DNA from 4 places in the Priestia sp. P1_B12_1 genome. Region 1 is predicted to be linked to each of the others. Evidence: predicted binding sites of a transcription regulator. Region 1 holds the regulator's gene; each other region holds the start of a gene.
What was found. The regulator Rex, encoded in region 1, represses fermentation and respiration genes when NADH is low (regulators of the CRP and FNR family bind a similar motif). The targets are predictions, from matches to a motif close to TTGTGAAATATTTCACAA.
Positions count from the first base shown of each region.

Region 1 (4,380 bases):
TTTTATTAGACGTTAAATTAGCTTGCTCTTGGTCGTAATAACCAACCATTACGTTTGAGCCAAAAGAAATGGTTCCAGTCTTGAAGCTTAGTTTATCCACAATACCTTTTAATAACGTAGATTTCCCAACTCCATTAGGGCCAACCAACGCAAGGCTTTCACCTTTTTTAATCCGAAGGTTTGCGTCTTGGACGACGTATTTGTTTTCATCATATCCGATAGACACGTTTTCGAGATTTAAGACTTCATTTCCGCTTTGACGCTCAATTTCAAACGAAAAACTAGCCGATTTTTCGCCGTCGTTAGGTCGATTTATTAACTCCATTCGATCGAGCTGCTTACGTCTGCTTTGCGCACGTTTTGTAGTCGATGCGCGGGCGATGTTTCGCTGAATAAAATCATTCAGTTTTGCGACTTCATCTTGCTGTTTTTCGTACTGACGCAACTCTTTTTCATATCGCTCTGCTTTTTGTACAAGGTATTTAGAGTAGTTGCCCGTGTACTTGACCGTTGTTTTTTGTGTGACTTCATACACTTGATTTACGACCTTATCAAGGAAGTAACGATCGTGTGAAACAATTAAAATAGCTCCTTCATACCCTTGCAGAAACTGTTCCAGCCATGCTAAAGTTTCAATATCTAAGTGGTTGGTAGGCTCATCCAGAATAAGCAAGTCTGGCTTTGTTAAAAGCAGTTTTGCAAGAGCCAAGCGCGTTTTTTGTCCACCGCTCAAGGAGGAAATAGGGGTGCTATAGTCAAAGTTTGAGAAACGGAAACCATGAAGAATAGATCGTGTATCCGCTTCATATTGATAGCCGCCTAAATCTTTGAACGTTACTTGAAGCTGATCGTACTCTTTGGTTAGTTTTTCGTATTGAACTGAATCATTAAAAATGTCTGGATCGCCCATCTTCGTTTCAAGCGTACGTAATTCTTTTTCCATCTTCTTTAACGGAGCAAAGACCGTCATCATTTCTTCCCATATGGAGAGTGTTGACTCAAGAACTGTATCTTGTCCCATATAATCAATGGAAACACCTTTAGGTTTAATAATTTCTCCGCTGTCATAAGAAAGCTGCTCAGCAATAATTTTTAATAAAGTTGATTTACCAGCACCGTTTCGTCCCACTAGGGCAATGCGGTCTTTTGATTGTACTTCTAACTTTATATTCGATAAAATGGGTTCTGCCCCATAGTATTTTGTAATACCGTTCAATTGTAGAATAATCATTTTTTCACCTCTAGTAGTATATCCATAGTGTATTTTAACATATTTTCAACTACAAGTTCTTCCTACAAGCGTTTGTAATTTGTAGAGAGACAAGGACAAATGATGAAGCGAATGTTTTGATTCATGAAATAAAATGATTTTACCTGCACATTTTATACAGGATACTATGTTAAAATAAGAGATAAGTGCATCTCTGAACTTATATATGATGGATGTAGAAAACCCGTCATGACTAACAAACGGATCCTTTGAAGAGCTAATTACTTCGTTCTAGCTACCGACTTTAAGTAGTGCTGGATAGACAAAAGGCGTCGGGGTGTGAAGCGGAGTATATATAAAACAAGAGAAAAGAGAGAGAATTGGAAGCGCTACCTCAAGGCGGTTGAGGCTTTGTGAAAGGTAATGCAATATGACTTGAAAATGTTAGTAATGACATACATGAACTGAGGGGGTACAACGTGAACACTGAACAATTAAAAATACCACAAGCAACGGCTAAACGATTGCCGCTTTATTATCGTTTTTTAAAAAACTTGCATGCTTCTGGTAAACAGCGTGTTTCGTCAGCGGAGTTAAGTGAGGCAGTGAAAGTTGATTCTGCTACTATTCGCCGGGATTTTTCTTACTTTGGAGCATTAGGGAAAAAGGGATACGGCTACAATGTGAATTATTTACTTACATTTTTCCGTAAAACGTTAGACCAAGATGAAGTAACGAAAGTAGCACTGATTGGCGTAGGGAATCTAGGAACGGCCTTTTTAAATTATAATTTTATTAAAAATAATAACACCAAAATTGAGTGCGCTTTTGATGTGATAGAAGATAAAGTCGGTACAAAAGTAGGCGACGTGCCCGTCTATCATCTTGACCAATTGGAAGATTATATGAGTGATGACATCTCAGTAGCGATTTTAACCGTTCCAGCCACTGTTGCTCAGCAAATTACCGATCGTTTAGTGAGTTGCGGAATTAAAGGAATTTTAAACTTTACTCCTGCACGCTTAAACGTACCGGATGAGATTCGACTGCATCATATTGATCTGGCTGTAGAATTACAGTCGCTCGTCTACTTTTTGAAAAATTATCCTGTTGAATAAGGCGGACTATGTTACGATTTCCTTAAGTCTAAATTAATAAGGAGAGTGGGAATATGGGGATTGGAGCAGGCAGTTGGATTATTATTGCGATTGTAGCACTGCTTATTTTTGGACCGAAACGGTTACCGGAGCTAGGAAGATCAGTCGGGCAAACGCTTAGAGAGTTTAAGCATGCCGCTAGCGGTGCCTCAGAAGATCGTGAAAAAGATAAACAGCGTCAAGTAGATGACAAAGAGTAAAAGGGTGATCATAGTATGACCGAACAAGAAATGTCAATATATGATCATATAGGAGAGCTGCGAAAGCGCATTTTAATTGTTTTATTTTTCTTTGTGATTGCCACAATTGGCGGCTTTTTTATAGCGGATAAGGTTATTGTCTATTTACAGCATGCTGATGAGGCAAAAAATTTAACGATGAATGCATTTAGGCTAACAGATCCAGTTAAGATTTATATGCAGTTTGCTGTTATTATCGGCTGTGTACTTGCAGCTCCTGTTGCACTGTATCAACTTTGGGCATTTATTAGTCCTGGTTTATATGAAAAAGAGCGTAAGGTAACGCTTGGATATATTCCTGTTTCCATTTTTCTCTTTATCGGCGGTGTCTCTTTTTCTTATTTTGTGTTGTTTCCATTTGTCGTCGATTTTATGACGCGCGTTTCTGATGAGCTGAATGTAAACCAAGTGATTGGCATTAATGAATACTTTTCTTTTTTAATGCAGCTCACACTGCCTTTTGGGCTGTTGTTTCAGCTTCCTGTTGTCGTCATGTTTTTGACGCGATTAGGAATTATCACGCCTATGTTTTTATCTCAAATTCGAAAGTATGCCTATTTCGTACTGCTAGTTATTGCCGCACTTATTACACCACCAGAATTGCTCTCGCACATGATGGTGACAGTGCCGCTCTTAATTTTGTATGAAATCAGCATCATTATTTCCCGCATTTCGTATCGCAAAGTGTTAAAGGCAAGGGCAGAGCAAGAAAGAGAAGATGTTAGTATGTAAAAAAACCACTGGAACAGTGGTTTTTTTATTTAGATGAATCATCTTGATTTTTATAGTGCTGCTGCAACTTTTTAATTTTATAGTGCAAGATAAAAATGCGAACCGCAAATCTGAAATCGAATGCGGCTACGAGTGCAAATAAGATCGTAGGGAAGTTCCACACGGTTTCCTGAGCATTTTGAATAGCCAGGTAGGTGAATAAAATCCCCATAATAATATAAATAAACCCTCGTGTTAAAGGGATATTCTTCATAAAAACATGCCTCCAAAAATAAACTGCATTTGTTCTGCTTGCTTTTGCATTTCTATAATTTTATCTGCAAAAATAGTTTGAGATAAAATAACGATTGTATTCATCAACACGTGAGCAATAATGGGTACAATAATTAGTCTTGTTCTTGCATAAAGGAATGCAAATACAAATCCCATGGCTGTATACACGAGCAAATGTTTAAAATCCCAGTGTACGGCAGCGAAAATAAGGGAACTAATAAATGCAGAGATAAAGAAATTATATCGTTTGTGAAGAGAACCGAAAATAATCTTTCGAAAAATAATCTCTTCTAGAATTGGTCCAATAACAGACGTAACGACAATGAGGAACGGCGTTGCTTTAACAAGATTAACAATATTTTGTGTGTTTTCAGATACTTGGGTAATGCCAAGAGCGTGCTCAATCATACCTGCTACAGCTTGACCAGCCATAGCCAGAAACACCCCAAGGACTGACCAGACCACAGTTACCGTTGATCCGGCATGTTCTATACGCATGGACATGTCACGGCGCAGCAGCAGTAAGACAATAAGTAAACCAAGGATAAAGCTAATGATGGTCCAATAAGTCAAAAGCATGACATTCGCTGTTCGAACTGGATATTGATCAAACACTCCTGTTAATTTTAACAGCGGTATACCAACAACTCCTGAAAACTGCATAAGGATGTAGGTGAGGATAACATACCAATAACGTTTTTCCAATCTTCTATACTCCTTTAAAAGGTTTTTATGTATATATGTCGAAGAAGTACTGTAAAGTTAGTAA
Region 1 covers NZ_JBFTZR010000032.1:7,090-11,469, forward strand. Annotated here, with positions in the region: gene abc-f (ribosomal protection-like ABC-F family protein) at 1-1,231, opposite strand, end outside; gene AC1D0Y_RS28580 (redox-sensing transcriptional repressor Rex) at 1,690-2,328, shown strand; gene tatA (twin-arginine translocase TatA/TatE family subunit) at 2,382-2,567, shown strand; gene tatC (twin-arginine translocase subunit TatC) at 2,583-3,338, shown strand; gene AC1D0Y_RS28595 (YdiK family protein) at 3,364-3,591, opposite strand; gene AC1D0Y_RS28600 (CPBP family intramembrane glutamic endopeptidase) at 3,588-4,316, opposite strand.

Region 2 (4,380 bases), on a different contig from region 1:
GGAGGGTATGATGTAATAGATAAAGATTATGAGCCGATGGAAACCACTCGGGAGCAAGGAGAGCCTACTCTGCATGGCACTCATGTAGCCGGTATTATTGCAGCAAATGGAAATATTAAAGGTGTAGCACCTCAATCGGAGATCTACGCATACCGAGCTCTTGGACCAGGAGGAGCTGGAACGTCTGAAAGTGTTATTCTAGCTATCGAAAAAGCAATTCAAGATGATGTAGATATTATTAATTTATCATTAGGAAATGATGTGAATGGTCCGGATTTACCAACAAGCTTAGCGTTAGATCGAGCTGTTGAAAAAGGAATTGTAACGGTTACATCCAGCGGCAATTCAGGTCCAGGTTTATGGACGGTGGGCTCTCCGGGTACAGCGGGAAAAGCTATTTCCGTTGGCGCTTCTGTTTCCCCGACGACAGTTCAATTTCTAACAATTGGATTTAACAAAGAAAAAATTATGATGGCGCCAGTAGAAGGGTCTCGTCCATGGACGTTTAATCAAACGCTGCGTGTAATAAATGAACAATACTCCAAAGAGCAAAAGCATGCGTTGGGCAACGTCATTTTGCTAAAAGCAGAAGGAAATGCGGTTGAAAAAAAGATTAAACAAGCTGAACAGGCAGGAGCAAAAGCCGTTATTTTATATAGTCCGACTGAAAAAAGCATAATCGGTAAACTAAAAGAGTCAGTAAATATTCCAGTGATATGGGTAAGTAAAAAAAGCGGTGATATCATTAATCAACACATTCAGTCTCAACAGCCATACTTACGCACTGGCAAGCAAGTGGTTCAAGACTTGCTTACATCTTTCAGTTCAAGAGGGCCTGTAACGACTACTTGGGGAATCAAGCCGGACGTCGTCGCACCTGGTTACTTCATTAATAGTACAGTTCCCGGGGGATATGAACGCATGCATGGCACAAGTATGGCTGCGCCCCATGTAGCTGGAGCGTGTGCTCTTATTTTACAAGCTCACCCGAACTGGTCTCCTGAACAAGTCAAAGCTTCATTGATGAACACAAGTAAAGTAATGCAGCAGCTAAACGGTCAAACGTATCGCGTATATGAACAAGGAGCCGGGAGAATTCAAATAGCAAAAGCTGTCACAGCAGACTCTTTATTTTATCCATCTTCTTTATCTTTCGGTATTTTTACGCGCCCATCAAAGAAAGTCTTATCATTTAAAATTGATAACCAGTCTGATAAAGCAAAAACGTATCGCTTAAACGTTCCGAAAAGGGATGAAGGAGTGAACTGGGATGTTCCATTACCCGTCACGGTGCAGCCACATCAGACAAAAGAAATAGCTGTCACTTTATCGGTGCAGCCCCGTTTTAAAAATAAAGGTATATATGACGGATATTTGGAAATAAATGATTCACGTGAAACATTTTCGCTTCCTTATATGTACATGGTTAGCATTCCAGATTATCCTCGTGTCATGGGATTGCAAGTAGCAGCGGAAAAAGAGAAAAATACGTATAGTTATGAACTGTTTTTGCCTGAAGGAGCAGATGAGTTAGGCGTTGCTCTTTTTGATAAGCAGTCTTTACAGTTTATATCGTATTTAGATGTTGACGTTGATGTAGAAAGAGGCATGAGAAAACGAAAAATAACGATCGATGAATCGCTTGTACCGGGGTCGTACCAAATATTTGCATTTGTGAAAAAGCATAGACAAGAGCAGGTTGTACACAGTACAATAACGATTGAATGAACCTCTTTAAATGTTTTCATTTGAAGAGGTTTTATGTGTGGCAGAAATGTGAACAATAAGAAGAGATTGTGAAGTTTTTAGCTTAAACACATTGACATTAAATATACGCTATTGTATGCTTACAGGGAATATAAATGATAAGGTTTTCAACCTGTGAAAACCGTTGATATTTCTGCGTATTTTATTAGCTGTTTTTACCTTTTTTAGCAATTTTTTTTGCCCTTCTATCATATATTGAGCTATAAAAACGATAGAGAATTCGGAAAAAAGAAAATTTTGCAAAAGGGGTATGAGCTTATGAAAGATCGCAACCGTCATCCTTTGCAAGCGATGGCATTAGTGTCAATCATTCTATCACAGTTAGCAGGTTCAGTCTTAATTGGCTTATTCTCTGGGAGATGGGCTGATCAATGGCTTGATACCGAACCACTATTTTTGATTTTAGGCCTTCTTTCAGGGCTAGCAGCAGGTGTTTTTATGATGCTGCGGACAGTCCACCATTTTTTTTCAGGAGATTAATAATTCATGCAGGATTTGCAGCACGTTTTTCCAAGACTTCGTTCATACATATTGTATTTGTTAGCATTATACGTTCTCGGCTGGGGATTTACAAGTTATAAGGCTGTTTTTGCAGGTTTAATTTTAGGAACCGCCCTGAGTTTGTATAATTTGTGGAACTTGGTAAGAAAGTTTGAGCAGTTTGGACAGGCGTTGGATGAGGGGAAAAAGCCCCGTTCAATTGGGACTGTTGTAAGATTTGCAACAGCTGCTCTCGCAGTTGTGATTACCATCTCTTATCCAAAAACCTTTCATATTATTAGTGTAGTTGTGGGATTAATGACGTATTATGTTGTCATTATCATAGATTTAGTTGTTCAAAATATGCGTAGAAGATAGAAAGAGAGGTGAACACAGTTGGGTCATGAATCACCAACTATAGAGTTTCTAGGCCTTACTTTTAGTCAAAGTAACTTGCTTATGGTTACCGTAGCTTCTGTTATTGTATTCTTAATTGCAGTTTTATGTACTCGTACTCTTGCTATGAAGCCAAGCGGTGCACAAAACTTTATTGAATGGGTCTTAGATTTTGTTAAAGGACTCGTTAATAGCAATATGGATTGGAAAACAGGTGGCCGCTTTTTGACGCTAGGTGTAACTTTACTTATGTACATTTTTGTGTCAAATATGTTGGGTCTTCCATTTGCCATCGTGATTGACCATAACTTATGGTGGAAATCGCCAACCGCTGATCCAGCAATTACGCTGACGTTAGCCGTTATGGTAGTTGTACTATCACATTATTATGGTATTAAAATGCGAGGTTTCTCTGCATACACGAAAGATTACTTCAAGCCAATGGCATTTTTATTCCCGCTTAAGATTATCGAGGAGTTTGCCAATACGTTAACGCTTGGCCTTCGTCTTTACGGTAATATTTATGCTGGGGAAATTTTGTTAAGCTTGCTAGCTGGTTTAGCAACAACAGGCTTCTTAGGTACAATTGGAGCTGCTATTCCAATGCTTTTATGGCAAGGATTTAGTATTTTTGTAGGCGCAATTCAGGCCTTCATTTTCACAATGTTAACGATGGTTTATTTATCTCACAAAGTGAGTAGCGACCATTAATTTATAAAGCTTTGTTCAAGTAATACCCAATTTGGACAAAACAAAACTTTGTTAAACAAAATCATATATATTAAGGGAGGACTTTATAAAATGGGTTTAATAGCATCTGCAATTGCGATTGGTTTAGCGGCACTAGGTGCTGGTATTGGTAACGGTCTTATCGTTTCTAAGACGATTGAAGGCACAGCTCGCCAACCAGAAGCACGTGGTACATTAACTTCAATGATGTTCGTTGGGGTTGCCTTAGTTGAGGCGCTTCCAATTATCGCCGTAGTTATTGCATTCATGGTACAAGGTAAATAATAATGTGTTACATGTGGCGAAGATCATTCAAAAGAACCTTCGCCATTACTTTATGTCTTTAATAAGTAAATTATATATGTGGAGTCTCTGAAGGGAGTGAACATGGCCGTGTCGAACATGTTTGTGTTAGGAGCAGCAGGCATTAATGGTGGAGATATTCTTTTCCAATTAGTGATGTTCCTTATCCTACTTGCGTTACTTCAAAAATTCGCGTTTGGTCCTGTAATGGGAATCATGAAAAAACGTGAAGAGCATATTGCCGGTGAGATTGATGAAGCAGAAAAGCAAAATGAGGAAGCGAAGAAGCTTGTTGAAGAGCAGCGTGAAATCTTAAAGCAATCTCGTCAAGAAGTGCAAGTAATGATGGAAAACGCTAGAAAGTCTGCAGAAGATAAAAAAGAAGAAATCATTGCGGCAGCACGCGAAGAGTCTGAGCGTCTAAAAGCTGCAGCAAAACAAGAAATCGAACAGCAAAAAGATCAAGCAGTTGCTGCGTTACGTGAGCAAGTTGCTTCATTATCTGTTTTAATTGCGTCGAAAGTTATTGAAAAAGAACTTTCTGAACAAGATCAAGAGAAGTTAATTCATGAATATATCCAAGAAGTAGGGGATGTACGATGAGTCAACCAGCTGTAGCCAAACGCTATGCACTAGCTCTTTTTCAATTAGCAACAGAAAAACAGATGATCGATGAAATGCAAGACCAGCTACAAATCGTTGAAG
Region 2 covers NZ_JBFTZR010000005.1:145,859-150,238, forward strand. Annotated here, with positions in the region: gene AC1D0Y_RS17845 (S8 family serine peptidase) at 1-1,728, shown strand, start outside; gene AC1D0Y_RS17850 (AtpZ/AtpI family protein) at 2,026-2,247, shown strand; gene AC1D0Y_RS17855 (ATP synthase subunit I) at 2,254-2,625, shown strand; gene atpB (F0F1 ATP synthase subunit A) at 2,644-3,354, shown strand; gene atpE (F0F1 ATP synthase subunit C) at 3,445-3,657, shown strand; gene AC1D0Y_RS17870 (F0F1 ATP synthase subunit B) at 3,760-4,278, shown strand; gene AC1D0Y_RS17875 (F0F1 ATP synthase subunit delta) at 4,275-4,380, shown strand, end outside.
Region 2: a site for Rex is predicted at 1,795-1,812, ahead of AC1D0Y_RS17850 (AtpZ/AtpI family protein). Genes of this name have one in related genera too.

Region 3 (4,380 bases), on a different contig from region 1:
TAAATAAAATTCCTAACACAATACAAACAATACCTGCAATCAAGCTATCTACTAATAATAGATGTCCCAACCAAACCCCTCCTCTTTAATTCTTGTTTATGTTAAAAAAATCCATAAAAGAAGTCAATACAATTAATGTAAATAAAGTTTTAAATAGGAATATATTCATAATTATTACTAATTAATCCCTTTTAGTAGGTATCAAAAATAAAACACACCATCTAAAATAGATGGTGTGTGAAGTATAGTAAGTAATTAAGAAATTTGTTTAAGTTCTGATGAGAGTTTTAAAAACTCTTCTTTATTTTTCATCAATAGCGTGCGGTCGATTTCTTCTTTTAGCTGTGCTTTACGAAATTCTGCAATCGCCTTGTCTAGAATCATCTCAGCGAATAATGCATCAAGCACCTTTCCGTTGGATTTTTGCGGTGAATTAAGTAAATTCTTTTTCATAAGAAATCAACTCCTTGGCTTTTTTATAATATAACACAAATATTCTGACTTTTCAATCATTTAAACCAAGTATTTTAATCTATTTTTTTTCACATAAAAAGGCCGCCCTTTTGTTATAAAGCGCGGCCTTTTATTACGAATCTGCGGCTTTTTCTTTTACTTCCGCATAGTAGTTTTCATATTCAATAAATTCAGGAGCCTGATGAGCTGCCATGATACCGTGGTAGCTAATATCTAAGCCCACTTCTTCTTCTTCTTCCGTAGATCGAAGCGGAACCACCAAGGAAATAACCTTTAACCCTATCCACGTCGTAACAAATCCCCAAGCGCATAGAGCGATTAACCCAAGAAGTTGAACGCCAAATAATGTCCAGCTCCCTCCTGTAAACACACCGCCGTCTGTAGAAAACAAGCCTACAGCCAACGTGCCCCATATTCCCGAAGCAGCGTGTACAGGAAAAGCTCCTACAGGATCGTCGATTTGACGTGCTTCGAGCCAGTTTGTAGCTGCCATCATTAATAAACCAGATACAGCTCCAATAAAAATAGCAGATGGTGTGTTAACAAAAGCGCACCCGGCCGTAATGCCAACCAGTCCGGCAAGCGATCCATTTATCACAGAAGGTGCATCTGAACGGTTGTAGCGAAATAAAGTATAAAATAAAGTAGCTGCTCCGCCTGCTGCTGCTGATAACATTGTGACAATAGCAATGTGACCAATTCTAACGTCAGTAGCACTTAGCGTACTTCCTGCATTAAACCCGAACCATCCAAACCATAATAAAAAAGCACCCACTGATGCAAGCGGCAAATTGCTTGGAAGAGAAACAGAACTGATTCCATTTTTCGCGAACTTCCCTTTTCTCGGTCCAATCATTATTGCAGCTGCTAAAGCTGAAAAACCGCCAAGAGCATGAATAACTGCCGAACCGGCAAAATCAAGCATCCCTAACTTACTAATCCATCCGCCTCCCCAAATCCAGTGGCCGGCTATAGGATAAATAAATGTAGTCATCAAAATCGCATATAAAAGATATGCGCGGAAATTAATTCGTTCTGCCACCGCTCCAGAAACGATAGAAATGACCGCAATAACAAACGCACATTGAAACAGCCAAAACGTTTCAAGCCCAATTGGAATGTCAAGGTGCGATAAATTACCCGAGAGCGCAAAACCGCTTTTACCGACAACTCCACCTAAATCATCGCCGTACATTAATCCAAAACCAATTAAATAGAAACAAAGCGTTCCTATTGTAATATCAGCGAATACTTTCATAATAATATTCACGCTATTTTTATAGCGGACAAAACCTGCCTCTAGCAAGGCAAAGCCGCCTTCCATTAACAAAATCATCGCGGCTGTTAATACAACCCACGTTGTATTTATACCTAAACTTAGTTCATTAACACTCATATCCCAACGCCTCCACTGCTTTTTAATCGTTTTATTTCTTGTACAATAGCAGGCGAAAGCGTAATTTCACTTGTTTCTTCATTTTCCGCTTTTATTAATTCAAGAACTTCATGAAGTTCTCGCATTTGTGCTTTAAGGTGATCAATTTTTTTAAAGCGCTCCTTTACGTATACCATATACTCGACCGCTTGATGCTGACTTAAAGGACGCCCGGTAAAAAATTTACGAAACGGTGATAGTGATTGATACCAAGCTTCTTCAGCACGTTTCTTCTCTTCGTATTTACTAATTTTCGTTTTTATATCTTCTATTTCTTGTGCTTTAGCTTCTTTTAACTTCATTATAAATTCAATTAATTTTAATTGAGGCAACGTAATGACCACATTATGATAAAGTTCATCCACTATAACCATGTTATATCTCCTTACATAAGATGTTATATTTTGATTATATGTAGAACACTATAGTAAGTCAATGTAATTTTTTGAAAACTCTTTAAATAGTAAATGCGCCCTATCTTTTTAATACTTATAGAATATTAAGTTCGTATGTGTTGAAATATGACGTTATTTGTTTTATCGTAGGAAGAGGAATCATGTTAGTTCCCTATTTTAATTTTATTTACCTAGGCAATTATTCGTTTTATTTTTTATAAACTTTTATTAAACAAAGGGTTACGAGGTTCTTCACTTATTTTTTCAACGAAATGAGTTGATTTTATCTCGTATTAAAATTAAAATAGAATTATGTGCAAGATTTCACAACTTCACAATGTAGTTTGAAAGTCTAGCAGATAACTAGGAACTACATATGCAACAGTATCCAGCAAAGGAGGACTTTTCATGTCTCAATCAACTATTCAAAAATCAGCTGCAGAGGAAAATGCTGCTGTACAAACAGAAGCGGCAGTTAACAAAGGTCAAGCGGATGTGTTAGATCAATTGTTAAAGCCTGAAGTACAAGAAGCTCTTACTGTTCTTGTAGATAATTTACCAAAATTATCTGAAATGGTAACGGTGCTTACAAAAACTTACGACGTTGCGCAATCATTATTAACTGACGACGTATTAAAAGAAGATCTACTTGGTGGAGTAAAAGAATTTATCGAGCCGGTAGAAGGAACAGTAAAAGGTCTTGCAGCTACTGCAATCGAAGCAAACGATCGTGCAGAAGCAAATGCTTCTAATTCAATCGGTTTATTCGGTTTATTACGCATGCTTAAAGATCCACAAGCTCAAAAACTATTCCGCTTTGCACAAGCGTATTTAGACATTACAAACGAAAAACAAAAATAATTTTCATTAAAAAGTGTGGACGGAGGATCGACTATGTCAAAACATATTTTAATTTTAGGCGGCGGTTACGGTGGTTTATTAACTGCAATGACAGCTCGCCAACACCTAAGTGCGGATGAAGCAAAAATTACAGTAGTGAACCGTTTTGCTACTCACCAAATCATTACAGAATTACACCGTCTAGCTGTAGGCGGCGTTTCTGAACAAGCGGTAGCTTTACCACTTGATAAATTACTTAAAAACTACAACGTTGATTTAAAAATTGCAACGGTAAAAGAAATCTCACCAGATCAACGTGAAGTATCTCTTGAAGATGGTACAAAATTAAGCTACGACTACCTTGTTACAGCTTTAGGTAGTGAAACTGCTTACTTCGGTATCCCTGGTTTAGAAGAGCACAGCTTCGTTCTTAAATCAGTAAATGATGCAAACCGTTTACGTGCACACGTAGAAGCTTGTATCGCTGAATACAGCAAAACAAAAAATAAAGCTGACGGTACAATCGTAGTTGGCGGCGGCGGATTAACAGGTATCGAACTTGTTGGTGAATACGCTGACTTAATGCCAAGCCTATGTCTAAAACACGGTGTTGATCCAAAAGAAATTTCTCTATACTGTGTAGAAGCAGCTCCTACAGTTCTTCCAGGCTTCCCTGCTGAATTAGTAGAGCGCGCTCAATCAAGCTTAACAAAACGTGGCGTTACATTTGTTACTGGTACACCTGTAACAAAAATGGATGCTACAACTGTTGAACTTAAAGACGGCAGCAAAATTGAAACAAAAACAATGGTATGGACTGGCGGAGTTCAAGGTAACTCTGTAGTTGCTAACTCAGGTATCGAAGTAAACCGCGGTCGTGCACTTGTAAATGAATTCTTACAATCTACATCTCATAAAGATGTATTCCTTGCTGGTGACTCAGCGGTTGTAATGGGTCCAGAAGGTCGCCCTTACCCACCTACTGCTCAATTAGCTTGGCAAATGGGTGAAGTTGTAGGCGTGAACTTAGCAGTAGCTATTCGCGGCGGAGCAATGGAATCATTCGTTCCTGTCTTCTCTGGTACACTAGGAAGTCTTGGACGCAAAGATGCAATTGGTACAATCGGCGGAAACAAAACGCAATTAAAAGGTTTACCAGCATCACTTATGAAAGAAGCAAGTAACGTTCGTTACTTATCTCATATCAAAGGATTATTTGCATTAGCTTATTAATCC
Region 3 covers NZ_JBFTZR010000007.1:160,572-164,951, forward strand. Annotated here, with positions in the region: gene AC1D0Y_RS21820 (hypothetical protein) at 1-70, opposite strand, end outside; gene AC1D0Y_RS21825 (IDEAL domain-containing protein) at 256-453, opposite strand; gene AC1D0Y_RS21830 (ammonium transporter) at 587-1,870, opposite strand; gene AC1D0Y_RS21835 (hypothetical protein) at 1,867-2,283, opposite strand; gene AC1D0Y_RS21840 (DUF1641 domain-containing protein) at 2,713-3,165, shown strand; gene AC1D0Y_RS21845 (NAD(P)/FAD-dependent oxidoreductase) at 3,199-4,377, shown strand.
Region 3: a site for Rex is predicted at 2,617-2,634, ahead of AC1D0Y_RS21840 (DUF1641 domain-containing protein). Genes of this name have one in related genera too.

Region 4 (4,380 bases), on a different contig from region 1:
TGATACAGCTGTAATATCTGGAGCTGAAGAATCATTAAAGGTGTATCTTATTGACAGCTTAGGGTTAGGATCTTTAGCACATGGTGTTACTGTATCAAGTGCTTTAATAGGATGTATTATTGGAGGATTGGTATCTGGTTATTTTGCGACGAAACTAGGACGCAAACAATCACTTATACTAGCAGCTATTCTTTTTATAGTCTCAGCGTTAGGCGCTTCTTATCCTGAGTTTTTATTTTTCACAAAAGGGGAACCGACACTCTCTTTGTTACTTGCTTTTAACTTCTACCGTATTATAGGTGGGATTGGTGTTGGCTTAGCATCAGCCATTTGTCCCATCTATATAGGAGAAATTGCACCGGCAGATATTCGCGGCAGATTGGTATCGTTCAATCAATTTATGATTATTTTTGGAATGTTAGTCGTTTACTTCGTGAATTGGGGTATTGCAAATGGGGAAACCTTAGAATGGATTAATGATGTAGGTTGGAGATACATGTTTGCTTCAGGAGCCATTCCAGCTTTACTCTTTGCAGCACTCTTGTTTTTAGTTCCTGAAACGCCTCGCTACTTAGCTATACAGAATCAAGATCAAAAAGCTTTAGCCATACTAACTAAAATTAATGGATCTTCAGAAGCGAAATCAATTTTAGAAGATATTAAACAAACAATTTCTACCAATGTTTCGTCTGAAAAATTATTGGCATATGGAAAATTAGTTATCGTTGTCGGTATACTGCTTTCTGTATTTCAACAGTTTGTAGGAATCAATGTAGCTCTATATTATGCTCCGCGTATTTTTGAAAGCATGGGAGCAGCTAAAGGGTCTTCTATGCTGCAAACCATTATTATGGGATTAGTAAACGTTATTTTTACAGTAATTGCAATTTTGACGGTTGATCGTTTGGGAAGAAAACCTTTATTAATAACAGGGTCTATCGGAATGGCCATTGGAATGTTCGGTGTAGCAAGCATGGCTTTTTCAAACATCATTGGTATAGGGACGCTTGTATTTATCATTATTTATACAGCTTCCTTTATGATGTCATGGGGACCAATTTGTTGGGTGCTCATTTCAGAGATTTTTCCTAATAAAATTAGAGGTCGTGCTGTAGCTATTGCCGTAGCTGCTCAGTGGGCGGCTAACTATTTTATTTCCTCTACATATCCCGTGATGATGGAATATAGCGGAGGATTAACATATGGTTTTTACGGTTTAATGAGTATACTTTCTGCTTTGTTTGTCTGGAAATTTGTTCCTGAAACAAAAGGTAAAACTCTCGAACAAATGGAAAATATGTGGAGAAAAAAACTAGGGGCTTCAAAGAGTAAGAAGGCCATATAACCATTGAGCTTTTACTTAGAGAATAGATGAATATAAAAATTTCAAAAACACCTAAACTATCTTTAGGTGTTTTTAATATGTAATCTTTATGAAGAAAGTGAATAGCTTTTTTAAAAAATATTGCTATAGTGATAAGTCTCTTTGAAAATAGAAATATAGTTTTCTTTATGAGGAGTGTTTCATCGTAAATATAAATAACGGTGCAATGAATTTACAAAAAATCTGGGGGCATCCACTATATACGGAATATCCTAAAGAATTAAAGTAGATCATGCTTCATGGGTTCCCACTTATCAAAATCAGAAAATGATTGATTGGACGTTTCAGCAGGTCAAACAAGCAAATCAGTAAGTGTTAAAGCTCAATACTTCATCTAATACTTATGAAAAAACTCTTCCAGTTAATAAAAACTGGAAGAGTTTTTTACTTTTATTAGGCTAGTCACAAGGCAATGCTGACCCTCCTATTACACACCACATTTAACCAAATATGTGACAAAATTATGGTAAAGCCATTTAAACTAGATAAAAATCGCTTCAAGTGTGATAAATATCACACCCTTTAACAACGCAACATGATAATTTTTTAGGAGTAAGCAATATGTCATGACAAACTTCAATATGTTAGGAGGTTTTTAGCCTTTTGATCTGTTGAGATGCTTCTCTAATATGAACGTTTATATACCATTATTATGTACAGAGATTTAGAGGAAGGGAGCCTGAACTTAGGTGAGAAAGCAAAAATCAATGCATATTAGCAAGTTAATCATTCTCTCCGTATTCATCACAATTTTTTTAGCAGGCTGTGATAGTCGTTATTTGATTTTAAACCCGCAGGGGGCGGTGGCTCAAAAAGAATACCAGTTAATTATTTTTTCAATAATTTTATGCACAATTGTTGTTATTCCTGTTTTAGGTCTGCTTGTGTATATCGTTTTACGCTACCGTGATAAGCCTGGAAACAAGGCTCCGTATCGGCCAGACTGGGACGATAGCAAGCGTCTTGAATTTATTTGGTGGGGCGTCCCCATTATTATTATTGGTATTTTAGGTTTCGCTACGGCCAGAACAACGTATGACTTAGTAGATCCGCCGCAAAAAGATGTAAAGCCGCTAACGATTGAAGTAACGTCTCTTGACTGGAAATGGTTATTTCAATATCCGGATCAAGATATTGCGACAGTGAACTATGTCAACATTCCAAAAGATGTGCCCGTTCAATTCGTGCTAACGTCAGATGCACCTATGAATTCTTTTTGGGTACCGGAGTTGGGAGGACAATTATATACCATGCCGGGAATGGCAATGGGGCTTTGGCTGCAAGCTGATCACAAGGGAGAATATTTTGGTTCGGGTGCGAATTTTACGGGTGAAGGATTCGCTCATATGAATTTTAAAGTTAAATCTACATCGACAAAAGAATTTAATCAGTGGGTAAAGCAAGTGAAAGAAACATCACCAGCTTTAACAAAAGCTGATTATAACAGTCTTGCCAAACAAGGTCTTTCTCTAGAAAAATCGTATTCTACCATTCCTAAAGGCTTATTTCAAGAAATTGTCATTAAAAACGGTGGTCAATATTATAGTCAGCATCACCATATGAAAAATGAAGACATGAAGACTATGAATGTGGCTTCTGAAGAACAAGTACATGCACAGCACGAGCACCAGGAAGGAGGAAAATAAGTTGTTAGACAAATTAAAAGATTTTTCATCTCATTTTTTTGTGACAGGAGAACCGATGATTTATGGAGCAGATGTTGCCATTTTGTTAACACTAGCCGGTATTATTTTTGTTCTTACGTATCTTAAAAAGTGGAAGTGGCTATGGCGTGAGTGGCTTACAACGGTCGATCATAAAAAAATTGGAATTATGTATATGCTTTCTTCATTATTAATGCTGTTTCGAGGCGGAGTAGATGCACTATTAATGCGTATTCAACTAGCATTCCCTCAGTGGCATTTTCTAGATTCTAATCATTACAACGAAATTTTTACTACGCACGGAACTATTATGATTCTATTTATGGCAATGCCGCTTATGTTTGCGTTCTTTAACATTGTTGTGCCGCTTCAAATTGGAGCAAGAGATGTCGCCTATCCTTTTTTAAACGCGGTAAGCTTTTGGCTATTTTTCTTTGGCGCCATGCTTTTTAATTTGTCGTTTGTAATCGGCGGCTCGCCAGATGCAGGATGGTTGAGTTATCCGCCGCTTTCTGGCATGCAGTTCAGTCCTGGACCAGGTCAAGATTTTTATATTTGGGGTATTCAAATATCAGGTATTGGCAGCTTGGCTTCTGGAATTAATTTTATTATGACTATTTTAAAAATGCGTGCACCGGGCATGAAACTTATGCATATGCCCCTATTCACGTGGTCCGTTCTAGCAAGCTGTATTATTATCATTTTCGCGTTTCCTGTATTAACCGTAACGCTTGCTTTATTGTTTATTGACCGCTTCTTTGACGGACACTTATTTACTATGACCGGCGGAGGAAATCCGATGATGTACATTAACTTAATTTGGATGTGGGGACATCCTGAAGTGTATATCGTTGTACTTCCTGCATTCGGCATTTTTTCTGAAATCGTTGCAACGTTTTCTCAAAAGAAGATATTTGGCTATAAGTCTATGGTTTTTTCAATGATGATTATTAGCGTTCTATCGTATTTCACATGGGTACATCATTTCTTTACGATGGGTGCAGGTGCTAATGTGAATGTGTTTTTTGCTATTACGACGATGGCTATCGGAATTCCAACGGGTGTTAAAGTGTTCAACTGGTTATTTACGATGTTCCGGGGCCGCATTCAAATGACGCAGCCAATGCTATGGACAATTGCTTTTATCCCGTGCTTTATTGTGGGAGGAGCAACGGGTGTTATGCTTTCAGCAGCTCCCGCAGACTATCAGTATCATAATAGCTACTTTTTAGTTGCACACTTTCACCAAGTGTTAATTGGAGGCGTTGTATTCGGCTTTTTTGCAGGTTTGTACTATTGGTGGCCAAAAATGTTTGGCTTTAAATTAAATGA
Region 4 covers NZ_JBFTZR010000003.1:660,227-664,606, reverse strand. Annotated here, with positions in the region: gene xylE (D-xylose transporter XylE) at 1-1,345, shown strand, start outside; gene AC1D0Y_RS14360 (ubiquinol oxidase subunit II) at 2,092-3,030, shown strand; gene qoxB (cytochrome aa3 quinol oxidase subunit I) at 3,032-4,380, shown strand, end outside.
Region 4: a site for Rex is predicted at 1,886-1,903, ahead of AC1D0Y_RS14360 (ubiquinol oxidase subunit II). Genes of this name have one in related genera too.